DNA from 3 places in the Xanthomonas rydalmerensis genome. Region 3 is predicted to be linked to each of the others. Evidence: predicted binding sites of a transcription regulator. Region 3 holds the regulator's gene; each other region holds the start of a gene.

Region 1 (3,257 bases), 2.4 Mb from region 3:
GCAGCAGCATCGGCGGCGGCGCGATCTTCGCCGGCAGCGACGCGGAGGTGACCATCGTCCGCAGCGGCTTCTACAAGAACACCTCCTGGCTCGGCGGCGCGCTGTATACCCAGCTCAGCCGGCTGACCATCGTCGGCTCGGAGTTCGCCAACAACCAGGCGATCAATGCGCCGCAAGGATTCCCGGATGCCGGCAACTTCGGTGGCGGCGGGGCGATCGACACCGACGGTGCGTCGCTGGCCGGCTATCTCAAGGGCGGCGTCGGCAGCGGCGGCACGCTGGCGATGTGCGGCACCGTGGTCCGCAACAACGTCGCCGCCAACGGGTCCGGCGGTGCCACGCTGTGGGCGTATGCGCCGGACACCATCGACGTGAAGTACTCCACCTTCGCCAACAACGTCGCCACCGGTGGCCCGGGCGGCGGTGCGCGCATCAGCATGGGCTTCACCGACACCTCGCATGCCGGCACCGCCATCACCACGCCGGGCACCATCAACATTGCCGAGACCAGCTTCCTGTCCAACACCGCCGAACAGGGCAACGCCGGCGCGCTGTACCTGGATTGCTACGGCGCCTGCGACGTCAGCAACAGCACCTTCCACGGTAACTCCGCCAAGGGCGTGGGCGCGGCCATCCAGCATGTCGGCTGGCAGCCGGCCAACGGCGACCAGGGCAGCCCCAGCGTGCGCTTCAACAACGTCACCTTCGCCGAGAACACGCCGTGGGTAACGCTGTTCGGCGACAAGTTCGACATCCGCAACAGCATCCTGTACTCCAAGACCGAGCGCGTGTTCTGCAACAACCAGAGCAATACCGGCAACAACCTCATCGAGTACTCGGCCAAGGGCGCGGTCTGGCCGAACGCCTGCCTGGCCGCGGGTAACGTGAAAGCGGTCGACCCACTGCTGTCCGCCCCCGCCAACAATGGCGGACCGACGCTCACCCAGCTGCCTGCGGCCAACAGCCCCGCGCTGAACGCCGGCGCCGGCTGTACCGCCATCGACCAGCGCGGCAATCCGCGCAATACCGCGGTGTGCGATCTGGGTGCGGTGGAGATCAAGTAAGCCGGTTGGCCGTCGTTAGCTGCAGGACAATGCGCGGTCGCGCCGGCTTGGCCGGCGCGACCGCGCATCCGTCGCCGGGATGAGAAGCGCGCGCGGCGACGCCGCTTCCAGCGCCGATGCGGTAATGCGGCACCCAGGCGGCGCGGCGGCCCCTTCGTACGCACTGCGATGGTGTCGGGTCGCAGACCAGTCCGCTGCATGCGGCCCCCGCGCCGAGCGATCGCGCCGCGACCGTGCGCTCGACATACGCCGCACCCTGTCTGGTGCGCCTGCCAACGTCCGTCAGGCGGCGGCCGACGCCGCGCAGACCTTACCACCGCGGCAGGCATGACCGCGCGTTGCAGTGCGCGCCAACAACGCCATTCGAGCCTGCCGCGCGCGCCGCGGGCAATACGGTGGCGTATCTTCTTTCGTGGGCATCGGCGGTGCCGCGCGATGGCGCGGCGCCGGCGACGTCTGTGCCTGCGACTTTCCGGATTTGGGACCTGGGTCGCTCGCACGGGGTCAAGTTCGCGATGCAGATACCGATAAAGGTACCCCCCTCGCGAGTCCCCCCGATGCATTTCTTTCACTCCTTCAAGGTGAGTCAGCGCCTTGCGCTGTCGTTCGGCCTGCTGATCGTGCTGCTTGGCGCTTCCTCTACCTTGGCGCTCTACCAGTTCCACAACGTGCGCCAGGCGGTCGACAAGATCGTCCACGAAAACAATCAGAAGACCGGACTGCTGTACACCATGCTGCGCAACAATATGAGCGCGGAGCGCTACCTGCGCGACATGATGCTGTCGCCGGCCGACAAGCGTCCGGCGATCGCCGCCAAGATTCAGGAGATCCGCGCCGACAACGACCGCCTTCGTCAGGCCCTCGACGCCCTGCCAGGCACGGCGGCAGGTCTGGCCATGCGTAAGGAGATCCATGCTGCGCAGGCGGCGGCGCGGTCGGTCAACAGCCGGGTACTGGCGCTGGCCAGTGCCGGCGAGATCGAGGCGGCCAGGCAACTGCTGTACGGTGAAGCCGCGCCGTTGCTGGCGCGGCGCGTGGAGGTGATCCAGAACGCGGTCGATCTGCAGATCCGGCAGAACGCGCTCAGCTCCGAGCAGATCCAGGCGGCCCTGCTCTTCAGCAATCGTGCCCTGATCGGGTTCGGCCTGCTGGCGGCGGTGCTCGGCGCGACCTTGAGCGTGCTGATCACCCGCAGCCTGGCCGGACCGCTCGGGCGCGCGACCGAAATCGCCGAATCCATCGCCCAGGGCCGGCTGGACCATCGGATCCCGCCGCAGCCCAAGGACGAGACCGGCCGCCTACTGACCAGCATGGACCGCATGCAGGCGCAGCTGCAGGCGGTGATGGCGGCGCAGTCGCAGATGGCCAGGCACCACGAGCGCGGCGACGTCAGCCAGCGCATGGACGAGCACGCGTTTCCCGGCGAGTACGCGCGCATGGTGCGGGAGAGCAATGCGTTGCTCGACATGCACGTGAGCCTCCAACAGCGCTTGCTCGAGATCATGGGACGCTATGCGATCGGCGACCTGTCGCAGGACATGGATCGCCTGCCCGGCGAGCAGGCCGCGCTCACCGAGACCATGGACCAGGTCAAGCGCAATCTGTCGGCGATGAATGCCGAGATCGGGCAACTGGTCGACGCCGCGGCCGCCGGCGACTTCGCCGTGCGCGGCGACAGCGCGCGCTTCCAGTACGACTTCCGCGACATGGTCGAGGGGTTGAACCAGTTGATGGCGACTACCGACGGCAACCTGCAGGCGCTGTCCAAGCTGCTGCAGGACATCGCGAGCGGCGACCTGACCACGCGCATGGAGGGGCAGTTCCAGGGCGTGTTCGCGCAGATGCGCGAGGATGCCGATGCCACGGTGGCCCAGCTGACCGGGATCGTCGGCCGCATCCAGCATGCGTCCGGGCAGATCACCGGCGCCGCCGGCGAGATCGCCGCCGGCAACGCCGATCTGTCGCGCCGCACGGAGCAGCAGGCCGCCAGCCTGGAGGAAACCGCCGCCTCGATGGAGGAACTGACCTCCACCGTGCGCCAAAATGCCGAACGCGCCAGCCAGGCCAATCAGCTGGCCATCGGCGCGACCGCGGTGGCCTCGCAAGGCGGCGCGGTGGTGGCCCAGGTCATCGACACGATGAACGGCATCCAGACCTCGTCCCGGCGGATCGCCGACATCATCAGCGTGATCG
Region 2 (3,257 bases), 570 kb from region 3:
GGCGTTGAGCCGCACCGTGCCGCGCACCGGCTTGCCGCGCGCCTGGCGCACCTCGGCCGGTTCGATGCCGTGGTCCATGGCGTTGCGCACCAGGTGGGTCAGCGGATCGGCGATCTTCTCCACCACCGACTTGTCCAGCTCGGTGTCCTCGCCGTTGACCACCAGCACGATGTCCTTGCCCAGTTCGCGGGCGACGTCGTGGACCACGCGGTGGAAGCGGCTGAAGGTGCCGCCGATCTTGACCATGCGCAGTTGCAGCGCGCTTTCGCGCACTTCCTCGACCAGCCCGGCGAGGATCGAGGTGGATTCCAGCAACTGCGCATCGCCGGTGCGCTGCGCGTTGGCGCCGGTGCTGGCGACGGCGATGATCAATTCGCCGACCAGGTCGATCATGCGGTCGAGCTTGTCGGCGTCGACGCGGATCGAGCCGCCTTCGCCGCGTGCGCCCGCGGCCTTGGCCGTGCCGGCGCTGGCAGCGGTGGGCGCTGCCGCGGCCGGCGCGCCGGCCATGGCCGCTGCGGCCGCAACTGGCGCCTCCACCGGGGCGCTGGCGCTCTCGAATCCGGCGAAATCGTCGGCGCTGGCCTGGCTGCCGGCTTCGGCCACCAGCAGCGGCAGATCCAGGTTGGCGGCATCGCCGTTCGGCTCCACCGCCAGCACCTGCAGGTCGCAGTCGTCGCGCACGAATTCGAAGATGTCCTCGATCGCGGCCTGCTGCGCGTCGCTGCGCAACAGGATGTCGAAGCCCAGGTAGCAGGCCTCCGGATCCAGCTCCGGCAGCGCCGGCACGCGCTCGTGGTGGGTGCGCACCGCTTCCAGCGTGCCCAGGCTGCGCAGGCAGCGGATCAGGTGCAGCGGCGAATTGCCGAAGCGCAGCGCATCGGCGAACAGCTGCAGCGAGATCCGCCAGTAGCCGGTATGCGCGGGCGCGGCCGGCACTGCCGGCGTTGCCGTGGCGGCGCCCGTCGTGGCGGCCGGCGCAGCGGCAGGTTGCAGGTAGGTCTGCAGCCGTTCCAGCAGCGGCGCGCCCTCGGCGGCCAGCGTGGCTTCGTCGGCCTCGGCGCCGGCGGCGGCTTCCACCAGCGCGCGGATGTGGTCGCAGCAGGCCAGCATCAATTGGATCAAGTCCGAATCCAGCGCGACGGCGTGCTCGCGCACCAGGTCCAGCACGCTCTCCACCACGTGGGTGAAGCCGACCAGCTGCGCCAGGTCGAACAGGCCGCCGGAGCCCTTGATGGTGTGGGCGCCCCGGAAGATCGCGTTGACCGCGTCGGGACCGGCTTCGCCGCGCTCGGCTTCCAGCAGATTGCGTTCCATGTCCTCGAGCAGGTCGCGGCTCTCGGCGATGAAGGTCTGCAGCAATTGATCCATGTTCATGTCGTGCTGCCGATTAGTGAAGAGTGTCGTCGCCGACGCGCTCGAACGCGTCGCCCAGGCCGAGCAGGTCCAGCGCGTCGCCGACCGCCTTGCTGCAGCCCTCCAGCTGCAAGGGTCGCCCCAGGGCGCGCAGCGCGGCCTGGGTGGCCAGCAGCAACTGCACGCCGGTGGCGTCGATGTCGGCCACCGCCTGCAACTGCAGGCGTAGGCCGCCGGGATGCTCCAGCGCGGGCAGCAGCAGCGGCTTCAGTTCGGCCGCGCGGCGGATGGTCATGTCGCCGTCCACGCTCAACTGCAGCGGCGAATCCTGTTCATCGGGGGGCGTCGAACGCATGGCGGGTCTCCGGCAGTAGGGCAAATGGAAAGCCGGCGGCACGCCGTGAAGGGCATGTGTAGGCTTCGGTACCAGCGATATCGGCGCGGTCAGGAAATATTTAGGTTGAGTGACGCATTTGTCTCGCATGCCGGACACGGGCCTGAGTGGTTCAGATCCATGCCAGGACGCGCATCCCATAACCGTGCCGATTGGGGCAGGTTCCCAAGTCGTTGCACGTGCCGTGCCAATCGCGGCAGCGTGTGAAGGCGTCAAAAAGCTGCGCGACACGCAGGCGCAACGGCCGTCTTCACATGAAGACCCGGTTGCGTGGGGTGGTCAGCGAGGGTAGGCGCGCGCCTTACGCCACCGCGTGTGGCGGCGGCTTGTCAGGACGGGACGAGTGGGCGACCGTGGACATAAGCCCACGGTGGCGTGCGCGCAGACGCGGGCAGGATTGCCCGCGTCGCTCAGCGTGGCGACAGCGCGGTCAGCAGGCCGCGCGCGGCGTTGAAGCGATCGGCCGCTTCCGGCAGCGGCAGCTTGAGCTTCAGCTTGTCCGGGCCATCCATCGCGTACAGCTTGGGCTGCTTCTGGATCATCTGGATGATGGTCATCGGATCCACGTTGGGCTTGGCCTCGAACACCAGGCGCCCGCCGTGTTCGCCCAGTTCCAGCTTGCGGATGCCCAGCGCGTTGGCCTGCAGCTTCAGCTCGGCGATCGCGAACAGGTGCTTCACCGGATCCGGCAGCAGGCCGAAGCGGTCGATCATCTCCACCTGCAGTTCGCGCAAACCGTCGCTGTCGCGGGCGCTGGAAATGCGCTTGTACAGGGTCAGGCGCGTGTGCACGTCGGGCAGGTAATCGTCGGGGATCAGCGCAGGCACATGCAGTTCCACCTCGGCACCGCGCGCTTCCTCGCCGGCGTCCAGGTCCGGCAGCTTGCCCTGGCGGATGCTGCGCACCGCGCGTTCCAGCAGTTCGGTGTACAGGCTGAAGCCGACCTCGGCCATCTGCCCGCTCTGGTCCTCGCCGAGCAGTTCGCCGGCACCGCGGATCTCCAGGTCGTGCGTGGCCAGGGTGAAGCCGGCACCCAGTTCGTCCATCGAGGCGATGGCGTCCAGGCGCTTCTGCGCATCGGGGGTGATGCTGCGCCGGTCCGGCACCAGCAGATAGGCATAGGCGCGGTGGTGCGAGCGGCCGACGCGGCCGCGCAACTGGTGCAACTGCGCCAGCCCGAAGCGGTCGGCGCGGTTGATGACGATGGTGTTTGCGTTGGGGATGTCGATGCCCGATTCGATGATCGTGGTCGACAGCAGCACGTTGAAGCGCTGCTTCTGGAAATCCAGCATCACCTTTTCCAGCTCGCGCTCGGGCATCTGCCCGTGGGCGATGCCGATGCGCGCCTCCGGCACCAGCTCGCTCAGTTCACGCTGCATGCGGCCGATGCTCTCCACGTCGTTGTGCAGGAAGTACAGCTGGCCGCCGCGCGCCAGTTCGCGCTGGAAGGCTTCGCGCAGCAGCGCGTTGTCCCACTGGGTGACGAAGGTCTGCACCGCCAGCCGGT
Region 3 (3,257 bases):
CAGCGACACCAACTGCTCGCCGAGCCGGTCCAGGATCTCCTGGGCCTCGATGATGAAGTCGGCAGCGATGTCGTCGGGTACGGCGCTCATGGCATTACAGTCCCAGTCCGGACAGCAGGTCGTCGGCGTCGTTCTGCGACACGCCGTGGCGGTCCAGACCGGGCAGGGCCGGGCCGGCCAGGCTGCCGTCGGGTTTGCGTTCTTCCTTCGGCGGCAGACCCAGCGCGCCGAAGCCTTCGTGCACGCGGCGCACGATACCGGCGACGCGGCGGATGATCTGCCCGGTCAGGTCCTGGAAGCTCTGCGCCAGGGCCATTTCGGTGAGGTTGTGGCGGATCTTGTCGAGGATCTCGCCCTGGTCGCCGCTGAGGCCGCCGGCGGCGAGCTGGTTGGCCAGCGCGCGGCATTCCTCGGCCAGGTCCAGGGTGCGGTGGCTGGCCTGTTCGGTCATCTCCACCACGTGGTCCAGACGCGAGCAGGCGTCGTCCAGCTCGCCGGCCTCGCTGGGCACCACCGGCAGTTCGCCGAGCGCCTGACCCAGATCGCGCGCGAGCCGGCTCAGGCCCTGCATCATCGGCCGCGTGCGCCAGGCGGCGAGGGTGTCGATCTCCCTGCGCCAGCCGGCCTCGTCGCCGTTCTCCAGCGCGTCCAGCGCGCCTTGCAGGCGTTCGATCAGGGCGGTACGTTCGGCGGTGGCTTCCATTTAGGCGGTCGCTCCCAGGCGTTCGAAGATCTTGCCGAGCTTCTCCTGCAGCGTCTGCGCGGTGAACGGCTTGATGATGTAGCCGTTCACGCCGCACTGCGCGGCCTCGATGATCTGCTCGCGCTTGGCCTCGGCGGTGACCATCAGCACCGGCAGGTGCTTGAGCTTGTCGTCGGCGCGGATGTTGCGCAGCAGATCGATGCCGGTCATGCCGGGCATGTTCCAGTCGGTGACCACGAACTCGAACGGTGCCGAGCGCAGCGCGGCCAGGGCGCTGTTGCCGTCTTCGGCCTCGGCGGTGTTGGTGAAGCCCAGATCGCCGAGCAGATTCTTGACGATGCGCCGCATCGTCGAGAAATCGTCCACGATCAAAATCCGCATGTTCTTGTTCACCACTGACTCCTAAGGGTTCCTATTCTTCGTCTTCCAGACCGGCATCGGCGACACCGAACGCCTTCAGGCGTCCGCGCAACCGTACCGTGGCCTGGCCATGGATCTGACACACGCGCGACTCGCTGACCCCGAGTACCGCGCCGATTTCCTTGAGGTTCAATTCCTGCTCGTAGTACAGCGACAGCACCAACTGCTCGCGTTCGGGCAACTGCGCGATGGCCTTGCCCAGCTCGCGGCCGAATTCGCTGCGCTCGAGCATCTGCTGCGGATTGGGTCCGCCCTTGGCGATGGTATCCAGCTCGCCATGGTCCTCGATGCGCGACTCCAGGCTCAGCACCTGGCCGCGGGCGGCATCTTCCATCAAACGCAGGTATTCGGGAAGCGGCATGTCCATCGCCGCGGCCACTTCGTTGGCGGCGGCGGCGCGGCCGGTGCTCTGTTCGATCTTGCGGATCGCCGAGGCGGCGTCGCGGGCGCGGCGGTGCACCGAGCGCGGCACCCAGTCGCCGCGGCGGATCTCGTCGATCATCGAGCCGCGGATGCGGATCGAGGCGTAGGTCTCGAACGAGGCGCCCTGTTCGGCGTCGTAGCTGCGCGAAGCCTCGATCAGGCCGATCATGCCGGCCTGGATCAGGTCGTCGATCTCGACGCTGGCCGGCAGTCGCGCCGCCAGGTGATGGGCGATGCGCCGGACCAGGTCCGAGTGCTGGGCGATGTAGTCGTTGGCGCTGTTGCGCTGGACGGCGCGGTAGTGGGCGGCGGCGTTCATGCGGCCACCCCGCGCTGGATGATGCGTTCGACGAAGAACTCGACGTTGCCGCGTGGGGCGGTCGGCGCCTGCCAGCGCGCGGTGCGCCGGGCGATCTCGGCGATCGCCTGCGCCGACGGGCTGGACGGGTAGGCCTTGACCACCGGCTGCTGGCGCTGCACCGACAGGCGCAGCCAGTCGTCCTGCGGCACGCAGCCCAGGTAGTTCAGCGACACGTCGCCGAGGAACTTCTCGCAGACCCGGCTCAGTTTGTCGTACAGCAGGCGGCCTTCGTTGAGGTCGCGCACCATGTTGGCGACGATCTGCACCCGGTCCACGCCGCGCTCGCGCGAGAGGACCTTGATCAGGGCGTAGGCGTCGGTGATCGAGGCCGGCTCGTCGCAGACCACCACCACCGCGTCCTGCGCGGCCTGGCAGAAGGTCAGCACGCTGTCGGTGATGCCGGCGGCGGTGTCGACGATCATCACGTCCAGCTCGCGCTGCAGCTCGGAGAACACGTTGACCAGGCCCACGTGCTGGGCCGGCGGCAGCTCGGCCATGTAACGGCGGCCGGAGGCGGCGGGCACCACCATCAGCCCGTTGGGCATGTCGATCAGCACCTCTTCCAGGGTGCAGCGCCCGGCGACCAGGTCGGCCACGGTGAACTTGGGCGTCAGCCCCAGCAGCACGTCGACGTTGGCCAGGCCGAGGTCGGCGTCCAGCAGCAGGGTGCGCTTGCCCATGTCGGCCAGCGCCATGGACAGGTTGACCGAGATGTTGGTCTTGCCCACGCCGCCCTTGCCGCCGGTCACGGCGATGGTGCGCACCGGACCCAGCGGTTCGCTACGCGTCGCCGACAGGGGGAAGGCATTGGTCAGATTGACGTAGTCACGCGACGGCATGGGTCTGCTCCGGAGTACAGGGCTTATCGGCAGCGCGCCGCAAATCTTCAAGGCGCAATACCAGGCTGGCGGCGTTGGCGCGGTGCAGGTCGTCCGGCACGCGCTGTCCATCGGTCACCCAGGTGATGGGGAGGCGGTGGTCCACGACCACCGACAAGGCACTGCCGAACCGCCCGGTCTCGTCCAACTTGGTCATGATGACCCCCTGTGGGTCGGCGCCGGCGAACCGGCGCACCACCTCGTCCAGGTCGGAGAAATGGGCATTGGCAGGCAGTACCAGCAAGGATCGGACCACACGCGAGGCGCGCAGCCAGTGCAGCTGGGCGGCCAGGGCGCGGTCGCGCTGGCCCATGCCGGCGGTGTCGATCAGCACCAGCTTGTAGTCGGCCAGGCGCTCCAGCAGCTGCTGCAGCGCGGCGTCGCTGTCGGCCTCGTGCACGGCGATGCCGAGTTGGCGGCCGTAGCTGTGCAGCTGCTCGCGGCCGCCGACGCGGACCGTGTCGGTGGTCAC

The links. The regulator FliA, encoded in region 3, starts transcription of late flagellar genes. The targets are predictions, from matches to a motif close to TAAAGTTTNNCNNNCNNNGGCCGATAA.
Region 1: QN245_RS21285 (methyl-accepting chemotaxis protein) is a predicted target of FliA. The motif match lies at 1,569-1,595, and genes of this name have one in related genera.
Region 2: QN245_RS13305 (STAS domain-containing protein) is a predicted target of FliA. The motif match lies at 1,789-1,815, and genes of this name have one in related genera.

The regions. Positions count from the first base shown of each region.
Region 1 covers NZ_CP126170.1:4,997,931-5,001,187, reverse strand. Annotated here, with positions in the region: gene QN245_RS21290 (choice-of-anchor Q domain-containing protein) at 1-1,064, shown strand, start outside; gene QN245_RS21285 (methyl-accepting chemotaxis protein) at 1,622-3,257, shown strand, end outside.
Region 2 covers NZ_CP126170.1:3,167,676-3,170,932, reverse strand. Annotated here, with positions in the region: gene QN245_RS13310 (chemotaxis protein CheA) at 1-1,377, opposite strand, end outside; gene QN245_RS13305 (STAS domain-containing protein) at 1,391-1,711, opposite strand; gene mfd (transcription-repair coupling factor) at 2,161-3,257, opposite strand, start outside.
Region 3 covers NZ_CP126170.1:2,601,093-2,604,349, reverse strand. Annotated here, with positions in the region: gene QN245_RS10945 (chemotaxis protein CheA) at 1-90, opposite strand, end outside; gene QN245_RS10940 (protein phosphatase CheZ) at 95-703, opposite strand; gene cheY (chemotaxis response regulator CheY) at 704-1,096, opposite strand; gene QN245_RS10930 (RNA polymerase sigma factor FliA) at 1,116-1,865, opposite strand; gene QN245_RS10925 (MinD/ParA family ATP-binding protein) at 1,862-2,746, opposite strand; gene flhF (flagellar biosynthesis GTPase FlhF) at 2,733-3,257, opposite strand, start outside.